2 linked regions of the Glaciimonas sp. PCH181 genome follow. The protein of the gene in region 2 binds, or shares a complex with, the protein of the main gene of each other region. Links are inferred from orthologs where the notes say so. Each region holds a gene or a part of one and is shown on either strand. Other genes may lie near its edges.

Region 1 (7,977 bases), 450 kb from region 2 along the record:
TTGGAACGGTGAATATGAAAAAAATGTTCTGCGCCCCAACGCGCTCGGTAATTTCCGCCAGCTTTTGGGTTCGGTCGCGCATCATCCCGCGATGCTGTATTACCTCGATAACTGGCTAAGCAGCGGCGTCAACACGCAAGAAGCCAAAGGTCGCTTCAAAGGCTTAAACGAAAATTATGGCCGTGAACTGCTTGAGCTCCATACGCTCGGCGTGAATGGCGGTTATACCCAAGCGGATGTCATCGCACTGGCGCGCATATTAAGTGGCTGGACCATCAATGTAAAAGACATGAAAAACGGTGGCGGTGGCGGTGGCGAGCAACCAACCTTCATTTTTAATCCACGTCGTCATGATACTGGCGACAAAGTTTTCCTCGGCCAGACGATCAAAGGTCTTGCTGGTCCTGCTGGCGAACAAGAAGGTGAACAAGCACTCGACATCGTCGCCCGGCAACCGGCTACAGCGCGTTTTGTCTCCACAAAATTAGTACAGTATTTTGTCAGCGACAAACCCGATCCGGTGCTGGTCGAAAAAATGGCGCAACGTTTTTTAAGCAGCAATGGCGATATCAAAGCGGTACTGCGTACTTTATTCGATAGTCAGCAATTCTGGTCTCGCGCTAATTATCAAACCCAATTTAAAACGCCATATCAGTTTGTAGTTTCGGCCTTGCGTGCCAGCGCAATCCCGGTCGTGAATGTCAAATCAGTCGATAACGCGTTGAATCAGCTCGGCCAGCCTTTATATGGCTGGCTGACGCCTGAAGGGTATAAATTCTCAGAAGAAGCATGGCTGAATCCAGATGGGCTACTACGCCGGATTAATTTTTCCAGCAGCTTGAGCAATGGTAAATCGCCGATTAGTATGGCCGCCCCGCCCGCAACTTTCGCCGCGTTAGATCCACAGCAGTTGATTAAAACACTGTCGCCGATGCTAAACCCAACCAGTACCGACACCATCGCAAAAGCACCGCCCAATTTGCAAGCCAGCATGATTTTGGGTGGTCCTGATTTTATGAAAAGGTAAGCCATGAAAGCAATATCATGAAGCGCCGCGATTTTATCCGCAATATGCGCAATCTTGGGCTCATTGGAAGCGGTGCGATTCTGATTCCGGTGGGATTGTCTGGCTGTGTGGTCGCCCCGACTACCAAGCCTAACGCAGCCACGCGACCGATGGGCGGAAATGCCGATGCACCGCTCGCTTATGGCACACCGTTAAAACGTGCGCGTCTGGCGGGTGATGGCACGCCGCGCATGATTGTAGTGTTTCTGCGCGGTGCGGTGGATGGTTTAAATGTCGTCGTTCCGCATGGCGATCATCATTATTATCAAGCGCGTCCGACGATTGCCGTGGCACGTCCGGGGGCGAACAATGGGGCGATTGACCTGACCGGTTATTTCGGTCTGCATCCAGCCTTACAGCCGCTGAAAGCCTATTGGGATAATGGTCAGTTGGCTTTTATTCATGCGTCTGGCTCACCGGATATGTCGCGCTCGCATTTCGAGGCGCAAGATTATATGGAAACGGGCACGCCCGGCCAGCACAACACTGCCGATGGGTGGATGAATCGTTTGCTGACGACGATGCCAGCGAGTGAAGCGCCTATGCAGGCGTTGACGCTGGGCGAATCGGTGCCGCGGATTCTGACTGGCAAAGCGGTGGTCGCGAATATGTCTACCGGACGCAATGCGACGCGGCCGACGCAGATTGATCGGCCGGATATTAATGTGGCTTTTAATGCGTTGTATCAGCAGGATCCGACTTTGGGGAAAGCTTTTCGGGATGGCATGGCGGCGCGCAAAGAGATGTTGATGGATCTGACTAGCACGGAGCAACGGGCGGCGAATAATGGCGCGGCGCTGCCAAATGGGTTATCGATTGATACTACTCGGTTGGGGCAATTGATGCGGAGCAATCCGGCGATTCGGTTGGGGTTTGTCGCTGTGGGTGGGTGGGATACGCATGCCAATCAGGGGAATGGTGCGGGCCAGTTAGCTAATCGGTTGCGGCCGCTGGCGGATGGGTTGACGGCGTTGGCACGAGAACTTGGTCCGGCGTTTAACGATACGGTGATTGTTGTGATGTCGGAGTTTGGGAGGACTTTTCGGGAAAATGGTAATGGGGGGACTGACCATGGGCATGGCAATGCTATGTGGCTGCTGGGAGGTAATGTTCGGGGAGGGGCTATTTATGGGCATTGGCCGGGGATAGATGATAAGTCGCTTAATGAAGGTCGTGACCTTGCTGTGACTACGGATTTTCGGACGGTGTTAGCGACGCTGGCCGAGAAACATATGCGGGTTGGGGATGCTGCGTTGCAGAAAGTGTTTCCGCAATTTGCGGGGAGTGGTAATCAAAAGTTGAATTTTTTAATTTAGGATTTTTTGTAGGTTTTTTTACTAGATGCCGGCTGGTTTTGAAATTGGTTTAGGCTGTCGTTATTTAAACCGTATGAGCCTGTCGGATTTTCTCCGTTGAGGCAAGCCGGGCCCGCTCCCGGCTTGCCTCAACGGAGCACAAACCGTTGCAATTACCTACAGAAGTTAAACCTTCCCCAAAAGAAATCCCCCTCCCTTTCCTACATAGAAATCAGGTTTCTTCTGATATCCATTTCCCTCAAAACGTCTAAGCTGCTTTGACCGATCAGCGTTCAACATCTCAAATAAGCGAACTGAACGCACCGACGGCAACAACAACGTCGGTCGGCTGCATCCGCAATGCCAGCATCACTTGCACTCCCCTCATTCCCAAACATAACAATGCGAGGTCTCCCCATGGCAACACGCAAAAAAACCCCATCCGCGATTGATGGTGCAGGATCTGTTTTAAGCACAGTCTCAGGGCCCTCCAATGCAGCGCCCCCAGACAGCATGGGAACTAAAGAAATTGCCCCCACGCAACTGTTAGAAAAAGTAGTCGGCGGCCAGGCCCTCTCCGCCCAAATGCCTCACAACCCCACCAAAGCCAGCGAATACGGCGACACCAGTCCCACCCCCGAACCCGGCGCAACTGGCAAACCCGCCACCGAATTAGCCACAGCCAGCACCGCAACCGAAACCAACGCATCACCCAAAGTAGGCGACGGCCAACCAATCATCGGCGGAAACCCTACCGTCGGCCCACTCGACCGCGTGCGCGTAGACGCCAGCGACCAAACCCTCACCACCAACCAAGGCGTCCAAGTCGCCGACAACCAAAGTTCGCTAAAGGTCGGACTGCGCGGCCCAACCGCAATGGAAGACTTCATCCTGCGCGAAAAAATTTCCCACTTCGATCATGAACGCATTCCCGAACGCGTCGTCCATGCAAGAGGTTCCGCAGCCCACGGCTATTTCGAATCCTACAAAGATTTAAGTGAACTGACCCGCGCCGCGCCGTTCGCCCAAGCTGGCAAACGCACGCCCGTTTTCGTACGCTTTTCCACCGTCGCAGGCGAACGTGGATCAGCCGACACCGTGCGCGACGTACGCGGTTTTGCGGTCAAGTTTTATACTGACGAAGGCAACTGGGATCTGGTCGGGAATAACATGCCGGTCTTTTTCATTCAGGATGCAATGAAATTTCCTGACTTGATTCATGCCGTCAAACCGGAAGCCCATAACGCCATTCCCCAAGCCTCCAGCGCACACGATACCTTTTGGGATTTTGTCTCGTTAACCCCCGAATCAACACATATGCTGATGTGGCTAATGTCCGATCGGGCGATCCCACGTAGTCTGCGGATGATGCAAGGTTTTGGCGTGCATACGTTCCGGCTGGTCAATACCGAGGGCGAGTCGATGTTCTGCAAATTCCACTGGCATCCCGTCGCCGGAACGCACTCTCTAATCTGGGATGAGGCGGTAAAGATCGCAGGCGCCGACTGCGATTTCCATCGGCGCGATTTATGGGAAGCAATTGAGGCTGGCGCATACCCCGAATGGGAACTCGGCCTGCAAGTTTTCAGTGAAGCAGACGCCGACAAATTTGGCTTCGACGTGCTGGACCCGACTAAACTTGTTCCTGAAGAAATGGTAGAAGTCATCCCTGTCGGTAAAATGACGCTGAATCGTAATCCTGATAATTTCTTCGCAGAAACCGAGCAAGTCGCCTTCTGCACAGCCCACGTCATACCCGGTATCGACTTCACTAATGACCCACTGCTGCAAGGTCGCATTCACTCTTATCTCGATACCCAGATCAGCCGTTTAGGCGGTCCAAATTTCCATGAAATCCCGATCAACTCTCCCGTCGCTGGGGTCTACAACAATCAGCGCGATGGCATGCATCGGCAGGCTATTCACCGTGGCCGCGCCAGCTACGAACCAAACTCGCTAGGAGGTGGTTGTCCATTTCAGGCTGGCACACAGGGCTACACCAGTTTCCCACAGCAAATTGCGGCCGATATGGTGCGCGGAAAACCGGAACTATTCGCCGATCATTACTCGCAAGCACGCTTGTTTTGGAACAGCCAAAGCCCTGCCGAGCAAGGCCATATCGCCTCGGCATTTCGCTTTGAGCTGACCCGCGTGCAAACCCCCGCTGTGCGTATTCGAGTGCTATCCATGCTGGTCAATGTCGACCCGTTGCTTGCTGCGGATGTGGCGCAGGGATTGGGGCTGGAAATTCCTCCGGCAATGCCGCTGGCATCTGATTTGCTCATGCCAGAATATGCGCCCTCACCCACGCTTTCAATAATGTTTCGTCCGGGCGAAACCGGCATCCGCACGCGTCGTGTCGCGGTGTTGGTTGCCTCTGGCGTTGATGGCGCAACGGTGCAAGCGATCTACGCTTCATTACTGACCGACGGCGCGGTGCCACGCTTAGTGGGCGCACAGCTCGGCAAGGTCGCCACTAGCGATGGCGGTTCACTCGATGTGGAAATATCGCTGGAAGCCGCACCGTCAGCGCTGTATGACGCGGTAGTCGTGCCGGACTGTTCCGCGACGACAACTGGATGGTTGCGCAACAATCAGGCGCTGGATTTCTTGCGAGATCAATACCGGCATTGCAAGCCAATGCTGATGTTTGAAAGCGGCGCAGCGTTGCTTGAAAAAGCGGGCATTACGATTGCACCAGAACAAGCCGATCCCGGCGTGATTGATACTGAGAATAAAACCTTGGAGCGTGCATTGGCGGCATTCAAATCAGCGCTGGCAGGACATCGCATGCTGATGCGTGAAACCGATCCGCAGCCAATGCCCGAATGATTTTTTGGCCGTACTTTTCGTTCAACTGAGGAGGAGTCAACATGGATACCAAAGTTTCATCGCGATTCAAGGATGCCACTACGCTGCTGATCCACGATCACGACAGCGTTAAGGCAAAATTTAAAGAATTCGAAGCCATGGGAAATCGCGCCCGTATCGGCAAGAAGAAACTGGCGGATGCAATCTGTACCGAATTAACCATCCACACGATGATCGAAGAAGACATTTTCTATCCCGCCGTCAAACGTCAGGCGGAGGACGGTCCTGCGATGATCAAGGAAGCGCTGGCAGAACATGCCGGTGCGAAAGAATTGATTGCGCAACTTAAAGCGATGGCCCCCGATGATGAAAATCTAAACGAGACTGTGATGAAATTATCGGAAGAAATTGCACAGCATGTTAAAGAGGAGGAACAGGAAATGTTTCCTAAAGTCCGCAGTTCGGGCTTGGATTTGATTGCGCTGCGTGACGAAATGGTGGAACGAAAACGTACGCTAAGCACAGAAAACTTATGACAAAGTTAATACAGAGCGCAATTTACAACGAGGTTGGTTATTTTCTATGTTTCTATGAGAAAGTAACCAACCTTGTCCAAATTTACTTTAAGCAAGTTCGTTTGATCTCCTCCCGCAACTAATCGTGTTGCCCAGCTTGCTTTAGACAGCATTCCTACTTCCCCAAATAAAGCTAAATTAACAACAAAAACCCCATCGCAGTTAAAAGTCACTACAAAAATGCAAGATCGATGCAAGCCAATCAAGGGCAAAACGCAGGCTTGTTTTATAATCTAGCGTTAATTCAACGGGAATTAATGCGTAAAGACAGTGTTACACCTGTTTTGTGCTTTTTTTGTTTCCCCGTTATTGCCCGCATTGTTACTCCCATCACCGAGCTTATTACCATGACAGAACAATTTTCTAAGAAGGCCGAAGCGTGGTCAGCCCGCTTTTCGGAACCGGTTTCCGACCTGGTTAAACGTTATACCGCCTCGGTATTTTTCGATAAACGTCTGGCAGAAGTCGATATTCAAGGCTCGCTCGCCCATGCAGAGATGCTGGCGCACCAAAACATTATCAGCGCCGACGATCATGCCGCGATTCAAAAAGGCATGACGCAAATTCAAGAAGAAATCACTGCTGGCAAATTTGAATGGTTGCTGGATCTGGAAGACGTGCATCTGAATATCGAAAAGCGTCTGACCGAGTTGGTCGGTGACGCCGGTAAGCGCTTGCACACCGGCCGCTCACGCAACGATCAGGTTGCCACCGACATCCGCCTGTATTTGCGCGGCGCGATTGATGACATTTGCGGCCTGCTGCGCGACCTGCGCTTAGCGTTGCTGACACTGGCAGAGCAACACGCCGACACCATTTTGCCCGGCTTCACCCACATGCAAGTAGCGCAGCCGATCACTTTCGGTCACCACGTGCTGGCGTATGTCGAAATGTTTGGACGCGACACCGAACGCATGCAGGATTGCCGCAAACGCGTGAACCGCTTGCCGCTGGGCGCTGCCGCTCTGGCTGGCACGACATTCCCGATTGATCGTCAACGCGTCGCCACGACGTTAGGCTTTGATGACGTTTGCCGTAATTCACTGGATGCGGTCTCGGATCGCGATTTCGCCATTGAATTCTGCGCCGCTGCTGCGCTGGTGATGACGCATATCTCGCGCATGTCGGAAGAATTGGTCATCTGGATGAGCCCACGTGTCGGCTTTATCGATATCGCCGACCGCTTCTGCACCGGCTCGTCGATCATGCCGCAAAAGAAAAACCCTGACGTGCCAGAGCTGGCACGCGGCAAAACCGGCCGCGTCAACGGCCATTTGATCGCCCTGCTGACCTTGATGAAAGGCCAGCCATTGGCCTACAACAAAGACAATCAGGAAGACAAAGAACCGTTGTTCGACACCGTCGATACACTGACCGACACGCTGCGCATCTTCGCTGACATGGCAGGCGGCATCACCGTTAAGCCAGAAGCGATGCGCGCTGCTGCGTTGCAGGGCTATGCCACGGCAACCGATCTGGCCGATTATCTGGTAAAAAAAGGCTTGCCGTTCCGTGACGCGCACGAAGCCGTGGCGTTGACCGTGCGTCATTGCGTCGATCAGGGTTACGACTTAAGCGACATGTCATTAGAGCAACTACAAGCGTTTTCCAGTTTGATCGAGGCCGATGTATTTGAGGTGTTGACGCTGGAAGGCTCAGTCGCGGCACGCGATCATATCGGCGGCACCGCGCCGCGACAGGTGCGATTGGCAATTGCCCATTTGCGGGAGCAATTGGGTTAAACATGTGCAATAGCATTTTTTTTAAATAAGGTTGTTGTGCAGGTAAGCGCATGCCATTTGCATTTTTGTGTCTGCCAACAATCCTAATGAAAACCGCCACAGCGCTGGCGGTTTTTAAAACCAATCCCTCAAACCAATCCTTACCGCCCCTTCCCCCGCAAGCCTCTGCATTTTTCAAAACAAATCCATCCTCATAACATTTCGACGATGCGCGGTTGATTGCGCTCGACAATTTCTACGCTATGAATAAAGCCGTTGTTGACTTAAAAACCGTTGACGCACTCCTTATCATTTAAGGATTTCCCCAATTTTCTTTACACCGGATGATCCCTACAATTATTGCTCTATAGCTATAAATTTAAGGAATATCCATTGAAGCCGTCAAGAAATTTTCTGCACGCGCTGTTTTCTCTCTGCATGCTGACGATGGTCGTCACCTCGCCAGCACAAGCCACCCAAATCAGGGAAAGCACCATCACCACAGGAGA
Region 2 (5,742 bases):
TCCAGGCGAACCTTCTTGATACCGGCGAGGGCAAGCGAAGCCAGTGCCAAATGCTGGATTTCTGTATCGGCCTCCAGACCGGCATGGCCATATATCTCCGCACCAATCTGGAACGGCTCACGCGTCGCATGCAAACCGGATGGTTTGGTGCGCAACACGCTTCCCGCATAACAAAGCCGTGTCAGAGACGGACGATTCAGTAAATGCGCATCAATTCGTGCAACCTGCGTCGTCATGTCGGCGCGGATACCCAGCGTGCGGCCTGACAATTGATCGACCAATTTAAACGTCATCGCCTCAGTATCCTGACCGGCTCCGGCCAATAAGGACTCGATGTACTCCAACATTGGCGGCATGACAAGCTCATAACCATACACACGAAAATTGTCGAGAATCAAACGCCGCAGATCTTCTATCTTGCGTGCTTCTGATGGCAACACATCGGCAATGTTTTCGGGAAGAAGCCAATTAGGCATAGAAAAATAAACCAAAAGAAATTTCTGTATCAGCGTTCGCTGATACGAGGAACAACATCATTATTAAACGCTGCAGCCAAGAAAAATGCGCGTAATGCAGATGACACGAATACGGATAATGCGGAATGTATCAGAGATTAGCGTCGCCGCAAAAAAAAAGAAATGGCGTCGGGATAAATGACGCCATTTAATTACTACTCTGAACCCCTGATTTTGGGGTCGAGTGATTGTCGCAATGAACGACCAACCACTCCTTATCAATATTTCAACAACCACCTAAAATGTGTGGCTTACTCTTTATTTGGCAGATCCAGTTCCCGGGTTCTTGAAATACTTAAAGAACTCCGAGTTAGGATCAACCACCATCAAATCGTGACGACTCTTAAAGCTGGCCCGATAAGCCTCTAGGCTACGATAAAACTTGTAGAATTCCGGGCTCTTGCCAAATGCCTGTGCGTAAATTTGCGAAGCCTTGGCATCACCCTCACCGCGCATATTTTCTGCATCACGATAAGCTTCGGCCAAAATCACCGTCCGTTGTTTATCTGCATCAGCACGAATTTTTTCCGATTCAGCAAAACCAGTCGAGCGCAATTCATTTGCAACCCGCGCACGCTCAGATTTCATTCTGTCGTACACAGAAGCATTGATTTGATCGACATAATCAACACGCTTCAGACGCACATCAACTATATCGACACCGATTTGCTTGGCTTCCTCTTCGACTTTTTTACGCAGCGCATCCATCACTTTGCCACGCTCGCCAGAAATAACTTCACGCACTGTGCGCTTGGTAATCTCTTCGTTCAACGCCGCTTTGACAATCTGAGACATACGATCTTGGGCACGTTTCTCATCAACGCCAAAACTAACAAAATAAAGTTTAGGATCGACAATGCGCCATTTCACGTATACATCGATCAGAATATTCTTCTTTTCGGCAGTGATAAAGCGGTCTGTTTCAGGAGGATCGATAGTCAAAATCCGTTTGTCCAAAAACACAACATTTTGGAACGGTGGCGGTAATTTGAAATGCAACCCGGGTTCACTAATGACCTGCTTGACTTCACCAAAGGCAAACAAAATGCCATATTGACGCTGATCAACCACGAATACGGTTGAAAGCAGCAACGCTATAACAATAAATATACCAATTGCGAGGGATATTAAGCGATTCATTATCGTCCCTCCCGATCACGGCTCTCGCGAGACCGCGAATCATTCACCGCCTGAGCGTCGTTATCTTTCGCTGGCACTACCGGAACCGTCGCAGGACTAACTGCAGCTGTACCTGTAGACGATCCAGCACTGCCAATCGCACCGGATGCAGCAGATTGCGCAATAAGCTTGTCTAGTGGTAAATACAGCAAATTATTCCCGCTCTTAGCATCAATCATAACTTTGGTGGTATTTGCAAAAATCTGTTGCATGGTATCCAAATACATCCGGTCGCGAGTCACAGCTGGCGCTTTCTGATATTCGGTCAATACTTGCTTGAACCGCGATGCATCACCCTCAGCATTCGCAGTAACCCGGGCGCTATAAGCCTCTGCCTCTTGAAGCAAGCGAGAAGCCGCACCACGTGCCTTAGGAATCACATCATTAGCGTAAGCCTGTCCTTCATTCTTTTGACGTTCACGATCTTGCCCGGCTTTTACTGCATCGTCAAAAGCTGCCTGAACTTGCTCCGGCGGTTGCACGCCTTGCATTGTCACATTAGTGATTTGCACACCGCTCTGATAATGATCCAGAATTTGTTGCATTAATTGACTTACATCTAAAGCAACTTTTTCCCGTCCTTCATACAGGACAAAATCCATTTGGCTTTTACCAACAATTTCCCGAATGGAAGTTTCGGCGACCTGACGGACGGTTTCTTCCTGATCGCGATTTTTGAAAATCCAGTCAGCAGCACTCTTAAGTTTGTATTGCACAGCGAATTGAATATCGATGATGTTTTCATCTTCAGTCAACATCAGAGCTTCTTTTGGCTGTTTGTTTTTAGCGTTCGAGCGATAACCGACTTCGATTGTGCGAACACCGGAAACATTGACAATTTCGTGGCTTTGAATTGGATACGGCCACCGCCAGTTAAAACCGGCCATCGTCGAATGGCTGTACTTACCGAAGGTCATTACAACCCCGGTTTGACCTTCCTGAACAGTGAAAAAACCGCTCGCCAACCAGAGGAAAGCGACGATCACAGCGATCACACCAGCTCCTACGCCAGCGCTTTTTCCTGTAGGGAAACCCTTTCCTCCATCATTCGCATCACCACCACCGCCACCGCTATTTTTGTTGCCAAAAAAGCGGTTAATGCGTTGATTGAAGTCGCGCCATAACTGGTCGAGATCGGGGGGGGAATTATTCGGCTTTTTGCCGTCGTTTTGTTTGTTGTCATTTTGTGAATTACGGCCCCACTGGGGGTCATTCAACGAAAATTTGACACCAAATTTTTTTAATATAGAACCAAGCATTCGATCGTGATCCGGTATAAATAGGTTGGAATGCTCGTTAGAGGCGTTTAATAGGCGAATCTTGGGTGTTTTCAATGCCGTGCTGATCGACCCTCGCCGCGTTACTTTCCATCACAAACTCCGCAATAGCCTGACGGATTAAACCAAGCCCAGCGCCACTTTGTGCGCTAATAAAAACACGCTGGATTTTATCATACTCATTACGCTCTATTCCCGGCTCCAGCCCAGCGGCGTCAATCTTGTTCCAGACTAGAATCTGAGGAATATGATCTGCACCGATCTCTTTCAACACCAAATTAACTTGCTCAATTTGCTCTAACCGAGCCGGGCTTGCAGCGTCCACCACATGCAATAACAAGTCTGCGTGGATTGTTTCTTCCAGCGTTGCCCTAAACGCGGCGACTAGCTGATGCGGCAACTCACGAATAAAACCAACAGTATCAGAAATGACTACATTCCCAACTTCTTGGAGGTAAATTTTCCGTGAAGTAGTATCAAGGGTTGCAAACAATTGATCTGCCGCGTACACCCCAGCTTTAGATAGAGCATTGAATAACGTCGATTTTCCAGCGTTGGTGTATCCAACCAAAGAAATCGACGGTATGTTGTTGCGGCCACGCGCGCGTCGCTGCGTTGCATGCTGGCGGTGCAGTTTTTCCAACCGCCCGCGCAAAGCTTTGACGCGATCGCCCAACAAACGCCTATCAGTTTCAAGCTGCGTTTCACCAGGTCCACGCAGTCCAATACCACCTTTTTGGCGCTCCAAATGGGTCCAGCCACGTATCAACCGCGTCGCCAAATGCTGAAGTTGCGCTAACTCAACCTGAACTTTCCCCTCGTGACTTTTAGCACGTTGGGCAAAAATATCCAAAATCAAACTAGTACGATCGAGCACGCGTACTTTTAAGACACGTTCAAGATTACGTTGCTGCGCTGGAGACAGAGCATGGTTAAAGATGACGATCTCCAGCTCTTCGTCCAGCACTGCATCCGCAATTTCCTGCGCCTTGCCTGAGCCGACAAATAATGCAGCATCCGGTGCGCCACGCCTTCCCGTCAATGTGACGAGCGGAATCGCACCTGCTGACTTAGCCAGCAAGGAGAGCTCTTCCAGACCTGCGGCAAAGTCGCCTTTGCCGAAGTCCACGCCGACTAATGCGGCTCGCATCGGGGAAGTAGTGTTGCTATCCAATTAGACAGCGGTCGATTACTCTGCGTCTGCTTCAAGATTCAGCGTAACAGCGCGCGCAGGAACGACAGTTGAAATGGCATGTTTATAAACCATTTGGGTCACTGTATTACGCAGCAAAACCACATATTGATCAAAAGATTCAATATGGCCTTGAAGCTTAATACCATTTACCAGATAAATTGATACTGGAACGTGTTCTTTGCGTAAGGCGTTCAGGAACGGGTCTTGTAACAATTGCCCTTTATTACTCATGGCTACTCCACTGTGTTGTTGTGATTAGAAGTCAAGCACGCCCCGCCATATTTGACGGGACTTCGATGAATGACTCGGTGGTGTATAACGAATGTAAACGATTTCTGACAATACTGCCAACGGAAATCTATTTTAACGGACGTGCAAACGGGTTCTTACCTGACTTGAACTCGATACGTAATGGAGTCCCAATCAGTGAAAAAGTTTCACGAAAGTATTTTTCAAGATAACGTCTGTAGTTAGCATCGATTGCTTCCAGCGCGTTACCGTGAATGACAACGATAGGAGGATTCATGCCACCTTGATGCGCATAACGCAGTTTCGGACGAATCGAACCTTTGCGACGAGGCTGCTGATGCTCTACCGCTTCGAGCAATGCTCTAGTCAGTTTTGGTGTAGTCAGATTCGACATCGCAGCACCATACGCGGCGTCAACGGATTTCATCAAAGGCGCAATGCCGGTGGACTTCAATGCAGATATATAGTGAAATTTCGCGAACGAAAGAAAATTAAGCTTACGATCAAGGTCAATTTTAATTTCTTCACGTCGTTCACTGGTCAGGCCATCCCATTTATTGATACCAACCACTAACGCGCGGCCGGTTTCAAGAATAAACCCTGCAATATGGGCATCCTGCTCTGAAATATCCTGTTGCGCATCTAACAACAATAAAACGACATTTGCTTCGGAAATTGACTGTAGAGTTTTCACTACAGAAAATTTCTCAATCGCCTCAAATACTTTACCTCGCCTACGAATACCAGCGGTGTCGATCAAGGTGTAATGCGTACCATCTCGCTCAAATGGAATTTCGATAGAATCGCGTGTTGTTCCCGGCATGTCAAACGCGATTACGCGCTCTTCTCCCAGCAAGGTATTCACCAACGTCGACTTACCGACATTAGGACGACCAACAATCGCAATTTTGATACTTCTCTGATTAGTGACAAGTTCTTCGATCTCGGGCGGACGCTGAGCAAAGGCTAAATCCAGCGATTCTTCGACCAAATCAGCCACGCCATCGCCATGTGCAGCGGAGATAACGTATGGGTCACCAAGGCCTAATTCATAAAACTCTGCAGTAACGGAGGTGTACTTCATTCCCTCTGATTTATTCACAACTAACATTACCGAACGGCCTGACTTGCGCAAAAAATCGGTAATTGTTTTATCGTGTGGCGTCAAACCCTGGCGACCATCGACGATAAAAATCACGACATCGGCTTCCGCCACTGCCTGCTTGGTCTGTTTCGCCATTTCATGCATTATGCCGTCTTTGGCAACAGGCTCAAAACCACCTGTATCGATTACCAAAAATGGTCGCTCACCCATGCGACCCTCACC

What was found. Proteins that work in one complex are often made in the same cells at the same time.
Region 1: the proteins of hfq (region 2) and C7W93_RS10130 are in contact, whole or in part, in a crystal structure (PDB 3VU3), measured with the Escherichia coli proteins. The link is inferred for Glaciimonas sp. PCH181 from one-to-one orthologs.

Annotation. Positions count from the first base shown.
Region 1 is NZ_PYFP01000001.1:2,184,428-2,192,404, forward strand. What follows is about bases 2,470-5,485. They hold C7W93_RS10130 (catalase), read left to right. Parts: upstream 2,470-2,778; coding sequence 2,779-5,193; downstream 5,194-5,485. Other genes in these bases: C7W93_RS10135 (hemerythrin domain-containing protein), read left to right, coding at 5,235-5,485. Also shown: C7W93_RS10120 (DUF1800 domain-containing protein), read left to right, coding at 1-1,027; C7W93_RS10125 (DUF1501 domain-containing protein), read left to right, coding at 1,045-2,382; more of C7W93_RS10135, read left to right, coding at 5,486-5,708; argH (argininosuccinate lyase), read left to right, coding at 6,095-7,489; C7W93_RS10145 (carboxypeptidase-like regulatory domain-containing protein), read left to right, coding at 7,862-7,977.
Region 2 is NZ_PYFP01000001.1:1,734,156-1,739,897, forward strand. What follows is about bases 2,780-5,675. They hold hfq (RNA chaperone Hfq), read right to left. Parts: upstream 4,398-5,675; coding sequence 4,161-4,397; downstream 2,780-4,160. Other genes in these bases: hflK (FtsH protease activity modulator HflK), read right to left, coding at 2,780-2,953; hflX (GTPase HflX), read right to left, coding at 2,991-4,121; der (ribosome biogenesis GTPase Der), read right to left, coding at 4,525-5,675. Outside these bases: C7W93_RS08060 (ATP phosphoribosyltransferase regulatory subunit), read right to left, coding at 1-476; protease modulator HflC, read right to left, coding at 774-1,655; more of hflK, read right to left, coding at 1,655-2,779; more of der, read right to left, coding at 5,676-5,742. UniProt on the Escherichia coli protein: RNA chaperone that binds small regulatory RNA (sRNAs) and mRNAs to facilitate mRNA translational regulation in response to envelope stress, environmental stress and changes in metabolite concentrations.